Regions from separate parts of the Comamonas sp. AG1104 genome, predicted to be linked through region 1. Evidence: predicted binding sites of a transcription regulator. Region 1 holds the regulator's gene; each other region holds the start of a gene.

The links. Region 1 encodes FNR, which switches genes on or off when oxygen is low (the NO sensors DNR and NnrR bind a similar motif). Its sites were predicted from a motif close to TTGATNNNNATCAA; they were not measured.
Region 2: DFO48_RS16725 (DUF2189 domain-containing protein) is a predicted target of FNR. The motif match lies at 3,066-3,079, and genes of this name have one in related genera.
Region 3: DFO48_RS02640 (universal stress protein) is a predicted target of FNR. The motif match lies at 4,647-4,660, and genes of this name have one in related genera.

Annotation. Positions count from the first base shown of each region.
Region 1 is NZ_QQAS01000001.1:283,935-291,420, reverse strand. It holds gene DFO48_RS01310 (bifunctional diguanylate cyclase/phosphodiesterase) at 1-1,340, opposite strand, end outside; gene DFO48_RS01305 (HD-GYP domain-containing protein) at 1,382-2,626, opposite strand; gene DFO48_RS01300 (sulfite exporter TauE/SafE family protein) at 2,737-3,450, opposite strand; gene hemN (oxygen-independent coproporphyrinogen III oxidase) at 3,454-4,836, opposite strand; gene fnr (fumarate/nitrate reduction transcriptional regulator Fnr) at 5,105-5,827, shown strand; gene DFO48_RS01285 (hypothetical protein) at 5,891-6,154, opposite strand; gene DFO48_RS01280 (FixH family protein) at 6,412-6,717, opposite strand; gene ccoG (cytochrome c oxidase accessory protein CcoG) at 6,844-7,486, opposite strand, start outside.
Region 2 is NZ_QQAS01000005.1:439,198-446,683, reverse strand. It holds gene DFO48_RS16740 (MFS transporter) at 1-1,016, shown strand, start outside; gene DFO48_RS16735 (BON domain-containing protein) at 1,193-1,702, shown strand; gene DFO48_RS16730 (PLP-dependent transferase) at 1,787-3,010, shown strand; gene DFO48_RS16725 (DUF2189 domain-containing protein) at 3,234-4,031, shown strand; gene DFO48_RS16720 (hypothetical protein) at 4,052-4,270, shown strand; gene DFO48_RS16715 (arylesterase) at 4,288-5,019, opposite strand; gene DFO48_RS16710 (ABC transporter ATP-binding protein) at 5,018-5,698, shown strand; gene sstT (serine/threonine transporter SstT) at 5,797-7,029, opposite strand; gene rlmB (23S rRNA (guanosine(2251)-2'-O)-methyltransferase RlmB) at 7,336-7,486, shown strand, end outside.
Region 3 is NZ_QQAS01000001.1:598,860-606,345, forward strand. It holds gene DFO48_RS02615 (LysR family transcriptional regulator) at 1-292, shown strand, start outside; gene DFO48_RS02620 (IclR family transcriptional regulator C-terminal domain-containing protein) at 438-1,226, opposite strand; gene pobA (4-hydroxybenzoate 3-monooxygenase) at 1,407-2,582, shown strand; gene DFO48_RS02630 (2OG-Fe dioxygenase family protein) at 3,170-3,949, shown strand; gene DFO48_RS02635 (hypothetical protein) at 4,145-4,618, shown strand; gene DFO48_RS02640 (universal stress protein) at 4,774-5,211, shown strand; gene DFO48_RS02645 (bacteriohemerythrin) at 5,278-5,835, opposite strand; gene DFO48_RS02650 (tripartite tricarboxylate transporter substrate binding protein) at 5,921-6,904, opposite strand; gene DFO48_RS02655 (SDR family NAD(P)-dependent oxidoreductase) at 7,428-7,486, opposite strand, start outside.

The DNA of each region.
Region 1 (7,486 bases):
TCATCTCCGCCCTGACGGCACAGCACATCGGCAGGGCGCAGCAGTCCGCTCAGCCGCTGAGCAACCAGCTTGAGCACCCGGTCGCCGAAGTCATGGCCCAGTGAATCGTTGATGATCTTGAAACGGTCCAGATCCAGAAACAGAATGCTGAAAGGCTGCTGTGTGAAGCGCGCAGCAGTGATGGCGGCTTGCACGTGACGGCTCAAACTCAGGCGATTGGGCAGCCCTGTCAACGCATCACTGTAAGCCAGCTGCTCAATCTGCTTTTGTGCACTGCGCTGCATGGTCATGTCGCGCATAAAGCCAATGCTTTGCACTAGACGCCCATAGCCGTCACGCAATGCCACCCAGGACAGCCAGACCGCGCAGCGCTGACCTTCACTCTGCTTGAGCCAAAGATTGCCCTCCCAGAAGCTGCCCACATCCCAGCGCGCAGCGGCCAGCTCCAGCAGGTCGGACACAGCCCCCCCCTCGGACTCGAACAGAGTCCAGGCAGCGAGCCCCAGCACCGCCTTGCCATGCAGCAACTGCCCGCCAGCCGGGTTGACCTGAACGATGACACCATTGGCATCGGCAATGAAGATACCGTCCAGGCTGGACTCGAACACTCTTGCAGCCAGGCGCAGCTCGGTCGCCGAGCTGGATTCCACCGTGATGTCTCGATAGGAGTAGATACGTCCTATTGCCACACCGCGACTGAGCTGAGGCACGGAGCGGCGCTCCAGAACCCTGCCATTGAGCAGTTGCAGTACCTCCGAGGTTTCAGGAGCCGACAGGTCCTGCGCATCCTGCAAAAGAGTGAACTGACTCTCGCTGCTGATGGTCTGCGCTTCCAGGTGGGTAAAGATGGCCGCATCATCTCGCTGCACGAGCAGTGGTTCGGGTAGTTGCCACAGCTCCGCGAAACGGTGGTTGAATGCACGAATGCCGCCGCGCAGATCACAGACCAGCATGCCGTCTGCAGCGGACTCAAGCGTCGCCCGCAACTCCGCAAGCAGCATGTCCAGTTCGCTCTCGTGCCGCAACTGCTCGCTGCGGTCGAGCATGGTGAGCATCAACCAGCGCGGGTTCAGGGCGACGGAGCCCACCCCCATCTCCACAGCTGTCAATGAACCATTGGCTGTACAAATTTCCGTGAGAAATTTCGCACCACCCACCCAGTTTGAGGCATCCTGCCAGAACGCTTTTTGCACCAGAGAGGCGCACAGCACATCAACATACTGCTCCTGCGCCTGCTCGGGCGTGTAGCCTGTGAGTTGCATACTGGCTGCATTGGCATGCACGACACGCAACGTCTGCGCATCCAGCAGCCAGACCGCCTCCTGCAAACCATCGAGCATGGAGGCAAGCAGAGGGTCAATCAAAAAACTCTGCTGCAAAGTCACGCGAGGTCTTTCTCGGCAGCAGGTGCTGCAGAACTATCAAAAAAGTAGCAAAGACGCCTTTGCGGCTGTAAAGCTTCTAACGCATTTCGAGAAAGCTGATTTCGCGTCAACCCTCGGCGAATACCCAAACCCACATATTCAAGCAAATCTACAAACCGCAGTTTCTGCGGCGCCTGAATGTCATAGGTCAGCACCTGCGGCTTGAGCGACTGGCTGGTGTTGACGGACACCACCACGCCCATCCGCCCATCGCTTAGCTCCACCAAAGAGCCCGGCGGATAGACCCCCAAGGTCTGCACGAATGCCTTGAGCACATCGGGCGCATATCGCTGGCGATACTGCCCGTAAAGTGCAGCCATGGCTTCATGAGGCGTCATTTCGTTGCCTTGCAGTGGCAGATTGCACAAGCGCTCAAAATTATTGACCAGCGCCAGGATCTGTCCGGCAATGTCCATATCTGCGGCCAGCAAGCCGAGTGGAAAGCCTGACCCATCGGCCCATTCATGATGCTGGGCGATGGCCGTCGTGACGGAAGGAGGATAGCCCATGGATAGAGCCAATGCCACTGACTCTCCGACATGACGTGCATACACGGTCTCTCGCAGAGGCGTGCGGCCCGTGCCTTGATTCAGTGCGTTGGCCGATGCGGAAATCTCCAGCCCCGGCTTGCCCATGTCATGCAACAGCGCCGCCGTGCCCAGATCCTGCAATACGTCATTGCGCAGGCCCAGCGTCTTGCCCAGCAACAGACTCAGTACGGAGACATTGACACCATGAACGCCAAAGGTGGCGCCCCCCGTATCCGCGAGCAGATGCAAACTCAGATCACGAGCCTGTGCCAGTTTGACGACTTGCTGCGCAACCAGCATATCCGTCGTTGTTCGAGCCTTCTCGGGGTTGACTGGCAACAAGGCCTGCACGTCATCAAATACGGAAACCGCGCCCAGAAACCTGGATTGCAGGCCCAAAATACTGTTGCGCCATGCATGCGCATCGTTCTCGGGGGGGCAAGGAGCGGGTTGAGGGTCTGCAGCCACAGACGCTGCCGCCTCTTCCAGATCACTTCTTGAGAGATCGACCTGAACTGCCTTGAGCTTCAGAGTCCTTAGTGTCTGCAACTGCTCGTCATTGACAATCTTGAAGCTGCTGACGGGAAATGGATGGCGCAACCAGCCAGTCTCCAGATGGACATACATGCCGATACGCAGTTGTCCGATATCAATAGCAACGAAACGATTCACTTTGAGCGCTACACACAAGATAAGACATTATTCCGCAGTTCCATGACTGCTCAACCATGACTAGGGTCTGTTGGGATGCAAACAGCATCAACAAGCCCCTCTTGTGTGACTTATCGGCACCAAAGGCTGGGTTTGTAGACCAGGTCCATCCACAAAGCCCAACTCGCAACACCAATCAGCATCAGACCTGCGACTCTAGTGCCCCACCTGGCCCGCAATGCATTGACATGTGACTGCCCCAATTGCCACAGCCAGGGTCCCGCCAGCAGCCACACTGCGCCGCCGACTGCAAAGGCTGCCATGGACAAAGCACCTTGCCAGGCACCGCCACTCAAGGCTGCCACCAATACCGCCGAATACAGCAAACCACAAGGCATCAGTGCCCAGGCAAAGCCGGCGGCCAGACTTCCGCCCGGCGCAGTGACCCAGGGCTGAACCCTGGCCCAGACGGAACGCCCCGCCCGCTCCAGCCAGGCTGGTTGCCGCGCCTGCACCACCATGGCCAGTCCCCAGGCCATTACCGCCACATGCATCAGCGTCCAAAGTCTCTGCAATGCCGTTGTCTGACTGGTCAGCCAGGCCAGACTTTCCATGGCCACGGCCGCAATCCCGCCCAGCAGGGCATAGGCAGCGATGCGGCCCAGATGAAACAGGCTAGTACGCAGCCACTGGCGTTTTTGCAGGCCGTGCACGGCAATGGGCTGCCCGCCACCGATGGGCTTCGCTGCTGTGACCACACTGCAGGGGGCAGCGCACATCACAAGACAATGGGGCCCACCCACGAGCCCCATGATCAAAGCAGTCCAGACCAGCGAAAACAACATGCGCTAGATGATGCGTGAAAAGCGGGCGCGGTTCCGGTCGGCCTGCAAATATCGGTCAAACAGCATGGCTACTCCGCGCACAAAAAACCAGCCCAGGCCGGTGACCTTGAAGCCCTCGACGGACAGTTCGACCAAGCCGTTGCGCTGCATCTCCGCCAGCGCATCGAGCTCCGCAGCGAAGTACTCGCGGAAATTGATGAGCCAGGCCTGCTCCATGGGTTCATACAGGACGGAGCCCTGGCACATGATGGACATGATGACGGCTCTGCGTACCAGATCGTCACGCGAAAGCGCCAATCCGCGCTGCACGGGCAGCACGCCACCATCGACGGCGTCGTAATACTCTTCAAGAGTCTTGACGTTCTGACTGTAGGTCGCGCCCACCTTGCCGATAGCCGATACGCCCAGTGCAATCAGATCGCAATCAGGCTGGGTGCTGTAGCCCTGAAAGTTGCGATGCAAGCGCCCCTGACGCTTGGCAATGGCCAGAGAGTCGTCAGGCAGTGCAAAGTGGTCCATGCCTACATAGACATAGCCGCCATTCATGAACGCATCGATTGCGCCGGAGAGCATGTTCAGCTTGTCCTGTCCCATGGGCAGGTCTGCCGATTCGATCCGCCTTTGCGGTTTGAAGCGCTCGGGCAGATGCGCATAGGCATACAGCGCAATGCGATCGGGGCGCAGCTCATTGACCTGTGCCAGCGTGCGCGCAAAAGACTCGGGCGTCTGTCTGGGAAGACCGTAGATCAGGTCCACATTGATGGAGACAAAGCCCAGGCGGCGCGCCTCGGCCACCAACGCAAAGACTTGCTCGGCGGGCTGCTCGCGGTGCACCGCTTTCTGCACCGCGGGATCAAAGTCCTGCACGCCAAAGCTCAGTCGATTGAACCCCATGTCCTTGAGAGCTCTCAGCCGCTCGTTGCTGACGGTGCGCGGATCGACCTCGATGGAGTACTCGCCCGCCGGATCCAGCTTGAAATGCTCACGCATCAAGACCATCAGTTGCTGCAACTCGGCATCGCTGAAGAAGGTCGGTGTGCCTCCACCCAGATGCAGCTGGCTTACGAGCTGGCCTTTGCCGCAATGCTCGGTATGCATGGCCAGCTCTCGACTCAGGTAGTCCAGATACTCGGCAGCCTTTTCATGATGCTTGGTCACGATCTTGTTGCAGGCGCAGTAATAGCAAAGCGACTCACAGAACGGCACATGCACATAAACGGACAGGGGCAAAGCGCGCGAGCCGGAATGCGTCTTGCGCTGCTTTAGTGCCAGTATGTAGTCGTCTGCACCAAAAGCCTCAACAAAACGGTCGGCTGTTGGGAACGATGTGTAGCGTGGGCCGGGGATATCAAAGCGGCTCAGCAACTCAGGCGTGACTGCGGTCATAACTGGGAGTTAGGGTGCGCCCACACACTGTATGGAGCATATTTCAATGGAAATCAGATCCTGAAAATCATGCCCAAAATAGGCAAAAGCGCATGTTTTTGAACGAATATAGGCAATGTGCCCCAAGGCAATCACCCTGTCCTTGATGAAAATCAAGAGACTTCAAGGCAAGTGCTGCGACAATTTGATCCATCTCATCTTCAACCACGAGGTCAATGACCAGCGCGACTCTCCACTCTGTGCCTGTCTGCGCGGTTGCAAAAAGCCCATGAATCTTCAGACCATCAAAGCATCCTGCTCCAACTGCAATCTGCGTGAACTGTGCATGCCCATGGGCCTGGACGATGAACAAATGGAGCGCATTGACGAGATTGTGGCCACGCGCCGCAAAATCAAGCGCGGCGGGCTGCTGTTTCGCAATGGCGAAGAGTTCACTTCCCTGTATGCCATTCGAACCGGCTTCTTCAAGACCAGCGTGGCCACCGAAGACGGACGCGATCAGGTCACAGGCTTTCAGATGGCGGGCGAAATCATTGGTCTGGACGGCATCGTCAACGACCACCACACTTGCGATGCCGTGGCCCTTGAAGACGCCGAGGTCTGTGTCATGCCGTTTGACAAACTGGAGCAGCTCTCGCGCGAGGTCACGGCCCTGCAGAACCACGTGCACAAGGTCATGAGCCGCGAAATCGTGCGCGAGCATGGCGTGATGCTGCTGCTGGGCAGCATGCGCGCAGAAGAGCGCCTGGCGGCCTTTGTGCTGAACCTGGTCCAGCGTCTGTCGGCACGCGGCTTTTCGAAGTCGGAGCTGGTGCTGCGCATGACGCGTGAAGAAATCGGCAGCTATCTGGGCCTCAAGCTGGAAACCGTGAGTCGCACCTTCTCCAAGTTCGCCGAGGAAGGCATCATCGAAGTCAAGCAGCGCCACCTGCGCATTCTGGATACCGAGGCGCTCAAACGCATCGTCAACAGCCAGCAATGCCAGAGCTGAACCGAGTCAGCAGATGCACTCAAGACAAAGCCCGCGGACAGCGGGCTTTTTTGTCTGGGCGAATTACTCGGGCAGAGGCTCGGAAACAATGCCGCCATTGAGATCGCTGACGGAGCGCCCCAGCATCACCGTCATCGCACCTCCCATCAGGGTCACGACCCAGAAGGCAAAAAAAGCGACCGTATAGATGGCCTGGCGCGACCAGTCCAGAGGGGAGCCCAGCCAGTGCACATCCAGCGGGTCCACAAAGGCAAAAACCACCATCTCCATGATTGCCGCCGCCAGAAAGGCCGGCCAGACAATCCACATCCAGCGTCGAGCATCCATCCTGATTCTCCTTGGGCTGTGGGCTTGGTCATATTTTGCACAACAGTGGTGACCATTCATGCAGGACTGCGGGCATGCACCGTGGCGGGAAACCCTGAATTACTCTCTTTTCAGTAGCACCCTGCGCCTTCCTAATAACAAAAAACCATTTATTGCTGCATCAACGTTAGACAGAGCATGCGCAGCACGCTCTGATTTTGATATCGGGAACAAAAAAGGCCGCAAAAGCGACCTTGGCGGAGCAAGCGCCGGAGCGCTCAGCGATCCAGCGGATGATCCTTGGCTGGAGTGGCCGCATGATTGCGGCCGGTGACTGCAGGGGCCATGCTTTTTTCACTTTCGCTCAGGCGCTGGTTGATTTCCATGCCATGGCGGTAGTAGTCAGGGTCAATCACGGGATCGGGCCTGCTCAGTGCGATGTATGCGGTGACAAAGCCGGCAATCACCACGATCACAGGGCCGGCGATGATGAGCCAGACATGGGCAAACTTCCACCACGGCTTGCCGTCCTCGGGGTGGATGATCTTGGCCGTTTGCGAGACCTTGGCTTGTGCTGCCGACATGATGAAACCTCTTTCCAAAATTCTGGCCACCCAGGCACATATGGCAAGGTGGCATAGATTGCTGCCGATTGGCAGTGTCCTTGTCCGGCCTCCGTGATGGCCCACGAAGACCGGCAAGACCTGGCATTAACGCGGCACCAGGAATACCGTCTTCTCGGAAATACGCCCTGCTCCGGCAGTCACTGCATCCACATTGAAGTGTACGGGGTGCGAGCCGGGAGCTGCTGAGCCATACGGAATCTGCAGCCGCACCGCAATGCCGCGCGTCTCGGCAGGGCCAACGGTCACTTCCTGCTCGGATGCGACTTCCAGATTCTCCAGGCCCACGGCGCTGATACGGTAGTGCTGCTCGGACTCGGTGGCGTTCATGATCTGCAGACGGTAGACGTTCTCCAGCTTGCCTCCCGCCACGATGCGCGAAAGCGCAGCACGGTCGCGAATCACGTCGACCTTGAGCGGCTCGCGCAGCACCAGACTGGCGATCATGGCGGCGCTCAGGGCCACCAGCACGGCCGAGTAGATCAACACACGGGGGCGGAAAATGCGGCGGATCACCTGCACCTGCTTCCAGGCCTTGGCCACGGCATTCTGAGTGGTCAGCCGGATCAGGCCGCGCGGATACTCCATCTTGTCCATCACGGAGTTGCAGGCATCGATGCACAGACCGCAGCCAATGCACTCGTACTGCAGCCCTTTGCGGATATCGATGCCCACGGGGCAGACCTGAACGCAAAGCTTGCAATCTATGCAGTCCCCCAGACCCTGAGCC
Region 2 (7,486 bases), on a different contig from region 1:
TGCTGTGTTTCCTGTGTCTGACGCTGGTGGGCACCCTGATCTCCATGCTGGCCTGGAATCTGCCCAGTCTGATCGTCGGGCGCTTCATGGTGGGGGTGTCGTCAAGCCTCATCACCATCAGCGCCACCACGGGGCTGACACTGCTGGCTGCCAGCGGAAGTACCGGTCTGCAGCCTCGGCGCGTGGCCATGGTGGCCAGCTTTCTCAATGTGCTGGGCTTTGGTCTGGGGCCCTTGATCGGTGGCATGGCGGGGCAGTGGCTGCCTCAGCCCTTGACGACGGCCTATCTGGTGCCGCTGGTGCTGGGCTGCATCGGTGTGGCGGGCGTTGTCATGCTCAAGCTGCCGGAGTCGGTGCAGCGGGATGTGGACCAACTGGGACAGGCCCCCGAACGTCTGCACTGGCGGGACTGTCTGCCGCGGCTGACCTGGCCTGTGCGCGAGGATTCCCTGGCTTTTGCACTGACCTGCGGCTATCCGTTCGTGGCGTTCGGCGTATTCGGACTGTATGCCTCCATGGCGCCGCTGTTTCTGCAGCAGATGATCCCCTGGAGCGGCCCTATGGTCAGCGGTACGGCCATTGCGGTGATTTTGCTCGTCTCTGCGGGCATTCAGCTGGTGGCTGCCAGCCTGCCGCTGCACCGCTGCGGTTTTGCCGGCATGGCGCTGCTGGTGCTGATCAACGGCATGCTGTTGCTGAATCTGCAACTGCAATCAACGCTGCTGTTCATCTTGGGCGTGGGCTTGACGGCACTGGGACATGGCTTGTGCATGCTGGCCGGCATGACCATGGTGGGCCGTCTTGCCAGGCCCGATAACCGGGCGGGCATGTTGTCTACCTATCAGACCATCGGTTTGCTGGGATCCATGCTGCCCATGATGGCAGTGGGCTGGATTGCCGACCACTGGAGCGTGAAGCTGGCCGTGAGCCTGTTTGCCTGCTTTGTCATGCTGTTGGCTACCCTGCTGGGCTTGGCATTTGCGCGCCATCCGCGCATGCAAGGGGTTGCGGATTAGTGCATGGCTTGCATAGAGTTTCTGTAAATCACAGAAGAAAACATTTATTAATTAAATGTCACAAATTCGGACAAATTTGTCCTACAGGGATGCGGGAAAAGTTCGTATCCGGGCCAAAATGGTGGCTGGTTACAGTTGACCGTCATGTTTTTGCAAGCATTAAGGGAGAAATCGATATGACCACTATGTTCAAGCGTTCCGCTCAAGTTCTGGCCATTACCGCCTTGGCCTTTGGCTTGGCTGCCTGCGGCAAGTCCGACGACAACAAGACCGCTGGCCAGAAGCTCGATTCCGCCATTTCCCAGACCGAGAAGGCTGCGGAAAATGCAGGCAGCAAGATTGAAGAAGGTACGGCCAAGGCCGGCGATGCAGCTGCCGATGCATTGGCAAAGGCTGGTGAAGCTACTGGTGCCGCCATGGAAAAGGCAGGCAACAAGATGGAGGAAGGCGCTGCCAAGGCGGGTGCTGCCCTCGATGACGCTGGCATCACCGCTGCCGTCAAGACCGATTTGATCAAGGCCCCGGAAATCAGCGCTCTGCAGATCAATGTGGACACCAAGGGCGGCGCAGTGACCTTGACCGGCACCGTGCCCAGCGAAGCTGTCAAGACCCAGGCCGGCGATATCGCCAAGGCAGCCAAGGGCGTGACCTCGGTCAACAACAATCTGACCGTGAAGGCAGGCTGAGACCTTTCAGTCTGCATCTCGCATGAAGCCAGAGCGCGCAAGCCCTCTGGCTTTTTTGTGGCTGCATGGCACTAAGATCAGGGCATGACCCAAGCCGACCACAAGCTTTCCACCCATCTGATCCACCATCCCTACAAGCCACCCACGGACTTCGAAGGCCCGCAGCCGGCCGTGCACAAGGCCTCGACCGTGTACTTCGAGAACGTGCAGGCGATGCGCGAACGCCGCTGGCTGGACAAGAGCAGCTACACCTACGGCCTGCATGGCACGCCCACGACCTATGCCCTGGAAGAGCGTCTGGCCTCGCTGGAGGGCGGTCTGCAATGTCTGCTGGTGCCCAGCGGCCTGGCCGCGATTGCTACGGTGTCGCTGGCGCTGCTCAGGACGGGTGACGAGGTGCTGGTGCCCGATAACGCATACGGTCCCAACAAGACGCTGACCGAGGGCGAGCTGGCCCATTTCGGCATTCGCCATCAGTACTACGACCCCATGAGCGTCGAGGATCTGGCGGCCAAGATCACGCCGGCTACCAAGCTGGTCTGGCTGGAGGCTCCGGGCTCGGTGACCATGGAGTTCCCGAATCTCGTCGAGCAGGTGCGCCTGTGCCGCGCCAGGGGCGTGACCATGGTGCTGGACAACACCTGGGGCGCGGGCCTGGCTTTTCGCCCCTTCGACCTGCTGGGCGACGGCAGCCTGGGCGTCGATGTCACGGCCCATGCCCTGACCAAGTACCCCAGCGGCGGCGGCGATGTGCTGATGGGCAGCATCATCACGCGCAACCAGCCCCTGCATATGCGCATCAAGCTCGCGCACATGCGCCTGGGTCTGGGCGTGAGCGGCAACGACGCAGAGTCCGTGCTGCGCAGCCTGCCCAGCATCGGCCTGCGCTATCACGCACAGGATCGCTCGGCACGCCAGCTGGCGCAGTGGCTGGCCACCCAGAGTGCTGTGGCGCAGGTCTTGCACCCCGCCATGCCTGACGCCCCTGGCCATGCTTGCTGGAAGCAGCTGTGCGCACAAGGCCAGGGCCAGGATGGCGTGGCTGCCGGTCTGTTCAGTGTGGTCATCGACGAGCGCTTCGATCAGGCGGCCGTGGATCGCTTCTGCGACAACCTGCGCCTGTTCAAGCTGGGCTACAGCTGGGGCGGGCCTGTGAGCCTGGTCGTGCCCTACGAGCTGCCCGAGATGCGCAGCCGTGCCACACCGCATATCAAGGCGGGGACCGTGGTGCGCTTTGCCATCGGCCTCGAAGATACGGCCGATTTGCAGGCTGATCTGGCCCAGGCGCTGCTCAAGGCCTTTGGTTGATGCTATTTAATTAGGAGCTTTAAGCGCCTGTGAATAAACGATTTCATTATCATTATTGTCTGAAATCAATATTTGATAGGCGCTATAAGCTCTTGTTTTTATAGTGAAAATGCGAGGGCTGACATGCGGGCTTTCCGCAATGCAGATTCAGGGTTGAGCGGGTAACTTGTTCCTGTCAGTTGCCGCCACCGAGGCGCGGCATGGGCGACAAGGAGGGTCTCGCATGCAAGCTTCCCCTGTTTCCGAGGTCAAGGCCGAGTCCGGTAATCTGCAGATTCTGCAACTGCGCTGGAGAGAGCCCTGGCAATGGCTGCTGCTCGGCCTTGGCGATGTGCGGCGCGCACCCATGATTGCGCTGTTCTACGGCCTGTGTTTCTGGGGCATGGCGCGTCTGATGGCCTGGGTGTTTCGCGCCAGCCCCGAATATCTGATGTCCATGGCCAGCGGCTGTCTGCTGGTCGGCCCCTTCCTGGCCATGGGCCTGTACTACGTCAGCAAGCAGCTGGAGCAGGGCAAGCCCGTGCTGCTGTCGCAGTCCTTGACCTGCTGGGACAAGCATCTGGCCAGCATGGGCATGCTGGTCATGGTGCTGATGGTGCTGGAGATGCTCTGGGGGCGCGCCGCCATGGTGGTGTTCGCCATCTCGTTTGACACAGGTATGCCCAGTACGGCAACCCTGCTGCAGACCCTGCTGCGGCCCGAGAACTGGGCGTTCCTGCTGGGCTACACCGCAGTTGGCGGGATATTTGCAGCCTTGGTGTTTGCCAGCATGGTGGTTTCACTGCCCGCCATTCTCGATCTGGATACCGATGCCTTGACGGCCTGCATCACCAGCATGCGCGTGGTGGGGGCCAACACGGGTGTGATGCTGCTGTGGGGGCTGATCATCACCGTGTTGATCGCGGTCTCGCTGCTCTTCTACAGTGCAGGTCTGATCGTCATCGGGCCGCTGCTGGGTTGCGCCAGCTGGCATGCCTATAAAGCCAGCGTCCGCGCCGAAAGCAAGGAGGAGCCTGCTTGAGGCGCAATGAGGGGGATGCCATGGAGTTCTGGAACTGGTTGAAAAAAGTCTTTACGCCCCAGCCAGGCGCCTCGGGCCACAGCACCGATTCGCAGCTGACCTGGACTTCGGCGAGCAGCCGCGAGGACGGCCGCGACGTCTTCAACGACAGCTATTTTTGCGGCTCGGGCAGCAACGAGAGTGCTTGCAGCTCGGACGGCGGGGACTCTGGCGGTGATGGCGGAGGTGGCGGCGACTGAGGCCGCGCGGCCGTCGCTTACTTCAGCAGGGGCCTGAGCTTGGGCCAGACATTGGCCAGCATCTGGGGTTGGGCCTGGGCATTGGGGTGAATGCGGTCGCTCTGAAACCATCGCTCGGCATCAGCCGCATCGCCGATGCCCGACAGCAGAAACGGCACCAGCGGCAGCTTTTGCGCGTCGGCAATGCTCCTGAACATATCGGCAAACTGCTCGGTATAGGCCGCTCCATAGTTGGGCGGTACCTGCATGCCCACCAGCAGCACCTGGGCCCCGGCCTCCCTGGCGGCCTTGATCATGACTTCCAGATTCTGCTGCGTGCTCTGCAGCGCCAGGCCGCGCAATGCATCGTTGCCGCCCAGCTCCAGAATCAAGATGCCCGGCTCATGCTGCCTGAGCAGCGACGCCAGGCGCGCTCTGCCGCCGGCCGTGGTCTCGCCGCTGATACTGGCATTGACCACCTTGCGCGGATTTTTTTCGTCATTCATGCGCTGCTGCAGCAACTGCACCCAGCCCTTGCCGCGCGTCAGGCCGTATTCGGCGCTCAGAGAATCGCCAAGCACCAGCACCGGGCCGGGTTTCGCGCTGGCGGCGGCCTTGGCCGGCTCTTTGTTCCTGGCAGGCGATGAGGCTGCTGCCGCGACGCAAGCCCCTGAAATGGCGAGCGTCAGAGCAACAGCGATACAGTGACGACGCTGCAGCGCAAAGTGCTGGCTGCGACTCTTGACGTTTTTGCTATCCAATTGATTCATGTCCACAACTCTTGCCATTCCTTTGATTGCCGTTGAGCAACTGTCCAAATCGGTGAGCGATTCCACAGGCGTGCTGGATATTTTGCGGGATATCAATCTGAGTTTCACGGCCGGCGAAACTGTTGCCATTGTGGGGGCCTCGGGCTCGGGTAAGAGTACTTTGCTGTCGATTCTGGCCGGTCTCGATACCCCCAGCCGCGGCACGGTCCGCTTGCTGGGCCAGGATCTGTTTGCACTCAGCGAGGACGACCGGGCGGCGGTGCGGGCACAGAAGATGGGCTTTGTCTTCCAGAGCTTTCAGTTGCTGGGCAATCTCACGGCTCTGGAAAACGTCATGCTGCCGCTGGAGCTGGCGGGGCAGCGCGATGCGAGGGCGCGCGCCGCGCAGATGCTGGAGCGTGTGGGCCTGGGTCAGCGTCTCAATCACTATCCCAGGCTGATGTCGGGCGGCGAGCAGCAGCGCGTGGCCCTGGCGCGTGCTTTTGTGGTGGAGCCGGCCGTGCTGCTGGCCGACGAGCCCACTGGGAGCCTGGACTTCGCCACGGGCCAGACCATCATGGAGCTGATGTTTGCACTCAACCGCGAGCGCGGCACGACCCTGATTCTGGTTACGCATGACCGCGAGATTGCGGCGCAATGCGATCGCAGCATCACCATAGAAGCCGGGCGCTCTGTCTGAAAACAAAAAGGCCTGTGTGAACACAGGCCTTTTGGGGTTTTGGCGCTCATCAAATAAACGCTTGTAGCTATTAAATCAGTAGTCTCTGAGCTCAAGCCTCAGATGCGCGCGACTTCCAGCCCGGCCCTGCGCTCTGCCGCGCGGCAGGCGGCTGCCGTAAACAGCACGTCGGTCGAGGAATTGAGGGCTGTCTCGGTCGAGTCCTGGATCACGCCAATCACATAGCCGACACCCACCACCTGCATTGCCACATCGTTGGGGATGTTGAACAGGCTGCAGGCCAGAGGAATCAGCAGCAGCGAGCCACCGGGTACGCCCGAGGCGCCGCATGCACAGACCGCAGAGACCACGCACAGCAATATGGCCGTGGGGATGTCCACCGGGATATTGAGCGTATGGGCGGCGGCCAGCGTCAGCACGCTGATGGTGACGGCCGCGCCGGCCATATTGATGGTGGCGCCCAGCGGGATGGAGATGCTGTAGGTGTTCTCGTCGAGCCGGAGCTTCTGAGCCAGGGCCAGATTGACGGGAATATTAGCTCCCGAGCTGCGCGTGAAGAAGGCGGTCACTGCGCTTTCGCGCAGGCAGGTCAGCACCAGCGGGTAGGGATTGCGGCGAGTCTGTGTCCAGACAATGACTGGGTTGATCACCAATGCCACAAACACCATACAGCCGACCAGTACGGCCAGCAGATGGGCGTAGTCCTTGAGTGCATCGAGCCCGCCGGAAGAGAAGGTGGCGACGACCAGGCCGAAGATGCCGAAGGGGGCCAGGCGAATCACGCCTTGAATCACGCGAGTGATGGCATGGCCAAAGTCCTCCACCATGGTGCGGGTGGTGGGCGTGGCGTGGCGCAGTGCAATGCCCAGCGCGATAGCCCAGGCCAGAATGCCGATGTAGTTGGCGTTCAGCAATGCATTGACGGGGTTGTCGAACAGGCTTTGGACGACGGTGCTCAGCACCTGGCTGATCTCGCCGGGCACGCTCTGGACTTTGGGCGCTTCACGAAAGTGAATCACCGAGGGAAAGAGCGCGCTGGCTGCCACGGCCACGCAGGCCGCTGCCAGCGTGCCGATGACGTACAGCCAGAGCACGGGCTTGATCTGCGTTTCCTGGCCCGGGCGGTGGCTGCTGATGGCTGCCATGACCAGCAGCAGGACCAGCACCGGGGCCACTGCCTTGAGGGCGGCAATGAACAGACTGCCCAGCAAGGATGCGGGCTGGGCGGCAGCAGGCCACAGCCAGGCCACCAGGCCGCCCAGAACCAGGGCAATCACAATCTGCAGCACCAGGCTGGTGCGGTTGAACCAATCGAGCAAGGCTTTGAGCATGCAGGGTATTTGTTAAGGGATTGGAAGAGGATGCACGCGCGCCAATCTCGTCATGCCGGGCATGAGGAGATCTTGTACGCGAATGCCGGGGGAGCTGCAGGGCAAGCCTGCTGCCAGTCGTTCTGGACGGCTGCGCGGCTTCATGTAAAGACTTGCACTCGGCAAAAGCCATGCCGGTTCTGCCTGATGAATGGGGGGCCGTCCGTTGGGGGCGCAGTGTAGCGGCAATGAAAAACCTCAGCTGCCAGCCCAGACATGGCCCTGCGAGCCCCAGGTCTGCCGCAAACGCCGGGATAATGTGGCCCCATGTCGTCCCCCAAAGTTCTTTTCGGCTTTCACGCCGTAGGCGTGCGTCTGAAGACCGCCCCTCAGTCCATCATCGAAGTCTATTTCGAGGCTTCGCGTCGCGATGCGCGCATGCGCCAGTTTCTGGAGCGCGCCAAGGAAGCCGGGGTGC
Region 3 (7,486 bases), 310 kb from region 1:
CACGCTGTCCCAGGTCAAGCTCAATGTGGTCTGGGAGGTTTCCAGCGTGCCCGCCATTCTGGATCTGGTGCGCGGCGGCTATGGCTATGCGGCGCTGACCGATAGCGCCATGCACAGTCATGCCACGGATGCTGCGCTGGTGGAGGTGCCCATCAAGTCGCCGCATATCGTCAGCACCTTGTGCCTGGTGCAGCCCGCCAAGAAGAAGTCCACGCCCCTGATGCGCCGCACGGCCGAGCTGCTGCGCCGCCTCAGCATGCAGGTCTGCTCGGTGGAAAGCGGCCATATCTGAACGCTGCGCCTGTGCCGGGGCATTGCCGCTGATGGCTCATGCTCCTGTTAGTGGAGCTTGTTGCGATTGTTAGATAACGATTTCAGATATATATCTATCTGAAATTGAATGGGAGCAGGCGCAATAAGCTTCTGAATTAATAGCGTCAAAGCTGGGGGCGCAAGGTTCTGGCGGCCTCCTGCAGCAGCGGCAGTATTTCCTGCTGCATGGTTTGCGGGCTCATGCGTTTGGCCGATGTCACCACATTCAGCGCAGCCACGGTGCGCCCGCGCATATTGCGCAGCGGCACGGCCACAGCCTGAATCGCCAGTTCATGCTCTTCAAGTGCCATGCAGTAGTCGAGACGGCGCACCTCGTCGAGCAAGCCCTTGAGCGCCGCGCCATCGGATACCGTGTGTGCCGTCAGCTTGGGCAGGTCATAGGTGGCCAGCCAGTCGTCGAGCTCCGAGCTCGAGAGCGAAGCCAGCAGCACCCGTCCGGTGGACGTAGCGTGCGCCGGCAGGCGCGTGCCCAGGTGCAGTCCGTGGGCCATCAGACGCTCGCCTTTTTCATGCACGGCGCTGCGCGCGACGATGACGACTTCACGCCCCTCGCGCACCACGCAGGAGTAGGACAGTCCGGTCTGTGCGGCCAGCCTGTGCAGCACGGGTTGCACGATGCGCGGCAGCCGGGCCGAGGCCAGATAGCTGCCCGACAGGCGCAGGACCTTGGGAGCCAGCCAGAAATAGCTGCCATCGGATTCGAGATAGCCGAGATAGGCCAGCGTGAGCAGATGGCGCCTGGCTGCGGCGCGCGTGATGCCTGCGCGATCAGCCGCCATGGTGGCGTTCAGGCGCTGGCGCTCGGTGTCGAAGCTCTCGAGTACGGCCAGGCCCTTGGCCAGGCCAGCAATGAAGTCTGCCGGGGCGATGGAGGGGGAGCCGGGGTCACTCATGGAGGGGGCTGCCGTTCTTGTTTTGCGCGATCATCGTTCTCATTGTGCGATTATCGCGCAAACAACGCTTCTCTCCTTTGTCTTGATGCAGCACAAAACTTAGTCTTGCTGCACAGCGCAACCGGCGTCGTCACGCTCGCCGATTGACAGGTTTTTGAGCCATAACAAGGAGTCATATTCATGCGTACACAAGTCGCCATCATCGGTGCCGGTCCCTCAGGTCTGCTGCTGGGGCAGCTGCTCTACAAGGCGGGCATCGACAACATCATCATCGAGCAGCGCAGCGCCGACTATGTGCTGGGCCGCATCCGCGCCGGCGTGCTGGAGCAGGTGACGGTGGATCTGCTCAAGCAGGCGGGTGCCGACAAGCGCATGAATGAGGAAGGCCTGCCCCACGACGGTATCGAGCTGCTGTTCAAGGGCAAGCGCCACCGCATCGACCTGAATGGTCTGACCGGCGGCAAGCGCGTGATGGTCTATGGCCAGACCGAAGTGACCCGTGACCTGATGGAGGTGCGGGCTCAGGAAGGCCTGACCACAGTCTACGAAGCCAGTCATGTGCAGCCTCTGGACTTCGAGAGCGACAAGCCCAAGGTGCGCTACGAAAAAGACGGTCAGGTGCATGAGATCGAGTGCGACTTCATCGCCGGTTGCGACGGCTTTCACGGCATCTGCCGCGCCAGCGCTCCTCAGGACAAGATCAAGACCTTCGAGAAGGTCTATCCCTTCGGCTGGCTGGGCCTGCTCTCGGATACGCCGCCCGTGTCGCACGAGCTGATCTACGCCAACACCGAGCGCGGCTTTGCCCTGTGCAGCCAGCGCAGCGCCACGCGCAGCCGCTACTATCTGCAGGTGCCGCTGACCGACAAGGTCGAGGACTGGAGCGACGAGGCGTTCTGGGAAGAGCTCAAGAAGCGCCTGGACCCCGAAGCCCGCGCCAATCTGGTGACCGGGCCATCGCTGGAAAAAAGCATTGCACCGCTGCGCAGCTTTGTGACCGAGCCCATGCGCTTCGGCCGCATGTTCCTGGCAGGTGACGCCGCGCACATCGTTCCCCCCACCGGCGCCAAGGGCCTGAACCTGGCGGCTTCCGACGTGGGCTATCTGTCGCAGGCCTTTGCCCAGTACTACAAGGAGCAGTCCGAAGCCGGTATCGACCGCTACTCCGAGCAGTGCCTGCGCCGCGTCTGGAAGGCAGAGCGCTTCTCGTGGTGGATGACTTCCATGCTGCACAACTTCCCCGGCGAGGGCGAGTTCAACACCAAGGTGCAGGAAGCCGAACTGGACTACATCGTTCACTCCGAGGCCGGCTCCACCTCGCTGGCCGAGAACTATGTGGGTCTGCCCCTGGTTTAAGAACGTGTTGACGATCTCTACGCAGCCGCGTTGGAGCGCAATCGGGATGAGTTCGAAGCGATGGCTCGCCGCTTGCACCGGGGTGCAAGCAAGAGGCATCGCGCAGAAATCGCCCGATTTCGCTCCAACCCTTCGGGACAGTGTCTTTGCGGACGCCCGGTCAGGGGCGGTCTGCGGCGTTGCCTCGCCGGCCGCGCAAATCCTCGCAATAGCACGGCTATTGCTGCGGTATCGCGCGCGGGGGGCCGCCCCCTTGCATCCCCTCCCGCAAAGCCGCTGTCGCGGCACGAGGAGATTGTCAACACGTTCTACGCCCAAGACCGCCTGGGCTTCATCACCGCGGTGATGAAGCCCGGTGCGTGGTCCCGGTGCGTGGTCCCGGTGCGTGGTCCCGGTGCGTGGTCCCGGTGCGTGGTCCCGGTGCGTGGTCCCGGTGCGTGGTCCCGGTGCCTTGCGCTCTGCCTGCATTGCCATGCGCGATGCAGGCTTTTTTTTCATCCATGCAATTTGGTTGATGCTGCCTTGCGTAAATTTTGATGACGCGGCGCAAGCCGGCGGGGCTTGCGAGGAGTAAGCTTGCCGACCTTATGGCGCACATCATGTTTTCCCCTCCCTATATTGCCGCTGCCGAGGCAGCCCAGTCCCTGCGCACGCGCGGCTATGCCGTGCTGCAGCCCGAGGACTTTGCCCAGTGGATGGGCCTGAGCGTGAGCGATCTGCATGCCATGGATGCGGACTGGCAGGGCCTGCCGCCCGATGCCTTCCTCAAGGATGGTGGCCGCTATCGCCGCCGCCGCCATTCCTGCTTTGTCAGCGAAGGCGACCAGGTGCAGCAAGTGCCCCACCGCGCGCACTGGCAGCCGGTGGAATACAACGCGCTGCATGGCGGCATGCAGCGCATGTTCGAGCCCATGCTGGAGAGCACGACGACGAGCGCGGCATGGCTGGAGATGATCAATGCTCTGGGGCAACTGGCCGATCAGGTGTTCTGCGCCGACGAGCGGCATGAGCGCTGGTTTGTCGAGGCGCACCAGTTCCGCATCGACACCACGGACGGCATCGGGCGGCCCACGCCCGAAGGCGCGCACCGCGACGGCGTCGATCTGGTCGCCGTGCTGCTGGTGGGACGCAAGGGCGTCAAAGGGGGCGAGACCCGCGTGTTCGAAGCGACCGGCCCCAATGGCCAGCGCTTCACGTTGACCGAGCCCTGGTCGGTGATGCTGCTCGACGATGCGCGCATGATTCATGAGACCACGCCGATCCAACCTGCCGAGCCCGGTGGCGTGCGCGACACGCTGGTGCTGACCTATCGCCGCGGCAACTTCCAGGGGGCCGAGCTCCAGGAGCAGCAGGGCCAGGCCGCTTGAGCTTGATTGGGCCGGACGGCTTTGTTCTGAAAATTTGAGCAAAACTGTAACGTGCTCAACGCATCAAAGTGACGCCATCGACACTGCATGATGCAGGCTTGTTGCGGCGAAGCTTTCGCCCCTTCAAGTCTTTCCTGCATCCAACAAGCCAGAACAGCTGGCCGACACCACGCCCTGCAGGGCGTGGTTTTTTATATGAATCGCTTTTACGCCCTTAGTATTTCAGTGCTGACCGCTCTTGTCACAGTAGCGGCCTGCAAGCCTTCGCAAGACCGTCCGGCACAGGCGGCCTACACCAAGGAGCCCACGATCTACTTTCGCAACGGCCTTGAGATTACCCTTGGCGATGCCTCGGTGCCGGTTCACGGGGTGGAGGAATGCCCTTATGGTCTGGCCGCGCCGGCCGGTGCCGTGGTCGAGCTCAATGATGCCAAGTGCATCAGGTTGTCGGACGATACCGAGCAGATCGTCGTAATGCTGGACCTGCCGGGCGGCATCGTCCAGGAGGAATGGACCGTGCGCCGCGATGCACCGAGCAAGCCTCATGAGCCGGCTTTCAAGAACGTCTCCCTGCTGCGTCCCGACGGCACGCGCATCACTATCACCGACAAGTCCGACACTCTGCTGGACAAGTGCTACGAGTACCAGGCGGCCCATGTCTGCATCTGAGGCAGATGGCTTGGAGTGAACTTTAGGGTTGATTCATGTCAACACGCTGAGGCATGATGAAGGCAGACTGCATGCTATTCCAAGAGCGGCATTTGCCCTGGGTCCCTGGTCCGGGCTCCGTGTCGCCTGCAACCTAGAAGGAGAAACATATGTCCATGTTCAATCACATCCTGGTTCCGGTCGACGGCTCCAAGCCCTCCATGCTGGCCGCACGCAAGGCCGCTGAACTCTCCAAGGTTTTCGGCAGCGCCGTGACGGCGGTGTATGTGGTCGATCCCTATCCTTTCACCGGCGTGGGCGCCGACTTTGCCTATGGCCAGTCTCAGTATCTGAGCGCGGCCACCGCCGAAGCCAACACCGCCCTGGATGCGGTCAAGGCCATCATGGATGAGGCGGGTGTGCCCGTGAAGACCCTGGTGGGTGAGGGTCATGCAGTGCATGAAGGCATTGTGCGCACCATGGAGAGCGTGGGCGCAGACCTTGTTGTCATGGGCTCGCAGGGGCGACGCGGCCTTGAGAAGCTGATGCTGGGCAGCGTCACGCAACGTGTGCTGGGCGCAGTCAAAATCCCGGTTCTTGTTGTGCGCGAGTGAGCGTAAGGCGGCTGCCCACGAAGCAACGGCTCCTCAGGGAGCCGTTTTTCTGATGAGCCAGAGTGCTCAGCGATTGAGCAGCCGGGCCAGCCAGCCTTTTTTCTTGCGCTGCAATTCCAGCTCCTGAAGCACCTCGGCCTTGAGCTGTTCCTTCTGTGCAGCTTGTCCGCTCTCTTTGGACATCATGCGCAGATAGACCTTGGCCGAGTCCACATAGCCATGGTCTTCGTTGCGGATGTGGTTGAACAGCCAGCGCGAAAGCATGCCGTGCAGTTCGGCGGCCACATCCTCACCCGCATCGAAGCGGGTCTGCATCTCGATCACGCGGCGCGTGAACAGCTCGTGCACTTTTTTGTGCGGGCCGGCGAACATATAGCCGGCGCTCTCGATCAGGCTTTCCTCGAAGACGAAGTGCGAGACGGTGTAGTCGATCATCTCGCCGATGACATCGCCCAGACCTTCGCGATCTGGCGAGCTGCGCAACTCGTAGAGTCTGTTGATGTAATCGACGATGCGGCGGTGCTGCCGGTCGATCTCCGCAATACCGGTGTCCAGCTCGGGGACCCAGACCAGCAATGCCATGATGTTCTCCAGAAATTCAGGGGTTTCCGCAGAAGTATTCACGAGCCTGTCATAGGCTGCATTGATTCAGATCAGGCCTGCCCACGCCAGGCAGGGCGGCGCGAATCCTGCGCGCCGCGTCGGGATGTCACTCGATCTTGGCGCCCGAGGACTCGACGACCTGCTTGGACTGCTTGAAGTCGGCCTGGAACATCTTGTCGAAGTTGGCCACGCTCATGGACTGGGGCTCGGCGCCCTGGGTCAGAATGGCGTCGCGCACCTCGGGCGTTGCCAGCAGCTTGTTCACTTCGACATTGACCTTGGTCACGATGGCTGCGGGCGTGCCCTTGGGCATGAACAGGCCGTACCAGGTGCTCACATCAAAGCCCTTGAGACCGGACTCGGCCAGTGTCGGGGTGTCTGGCAGCGAGGACGAGCGCTTTGCCGAGGTCACGGCGATGGCGCGCAGCTTGCCGGCCTTGATCTGGGCTATGGCCGAGGGTACGGAGGACACCAGCAGATCCACATTGCCGGCCAGTGCATCCATCATCGCGGGGTTGGAGCCCTTGTAGGGCACGTGGGTCAGATGAATGTCCGAGGCCTTTTCCAGCATCACGCCGGCCAGATGGATGCTGGTGCCGTTGCCGGGCGAGCCGTAGGTGATCTTGGACGGGTTCTTCTTGGCTGCAGCCACCACGTCAGCCAGCGTCTTGTACGGCGAGTTGGCGGCGGTGGCGATCACGATGGGGGTGTAGGCCACATGAGCCACGGGGGTCAGATCCTTGCTGGGGTTCCAGGGCAGGTTCTTGTAGAGGTAGGGGCCAAGGACCACATTGTCCTTCTGGCCCATCACCATGTCATAGCCCGTGGGCGCCGCTTTGACCGCTTCGGTGATGCCGATGGTGCCGCCTGCACCCGCACGGTTGTCGGGCACCACGGTCCATTTGCTGACTTCGGTGAGCTTGTTGGCAATCACGCGCGAGAGGATGTCGGTGCCGCCGCCAGGCGGGAAGGGCACGATCATGCGCACGGGCTTGTTGGGGTAGTCGGCAGCGGGGTCTTGTGCAGCGGCTGAAAAGCTCAGGCCCGCGCTTGCGATCACGGCTGTGCTGATGAGAATTTGGCGAATCATGAAAAAGAAGCTCCAGAGACGAACGGGGGAGCGCTGGCCCGCAAACAAGGGCGGCGCAGTCGCGGCTGGTACCTGAGCCTTGAGCTCGGAAGCCAGAGTCACGGAAGGTGGGCTTTTCGATGATCGGGGACGGTGGTTCCGCCATCAATGGGTATTTGTCTTTACCGGGGTGCGAGAGCCATGCCGTACGGACATGATCGCCATCCGCACGCGCTGCACGACAGGGTTGCTGCCGTTGCTAGCACGGGGGCAGCGTACCGATCGGGTGTCGCTGCCGATGTGGCCCACGGGTGCGGATTGTGGTTCTGCGCGCAGCCTCAGAGGCTGCTGCAGACCAGTGGAAACATTCTGCCACGCATGAAAGACTTGCCAGGGCTTGGTTCGAGAATAGGCAGGGCCTGTTCCCCGATTTTTTGCCTGGCCCGGTAGTTCACAGCAACAAGAGCTGCAGGCGCCTTTGGCCTTTGGTTTGGATAAGGCGGCTGCAGCCATGTGTTGGAGTCCGGCCGCTCCGAGTGCGATCTCAGGCCTGGCGTACGTCGGCGACTACCTGGTCGCCGAAGTCCGGTCGTGCCAGCCAGG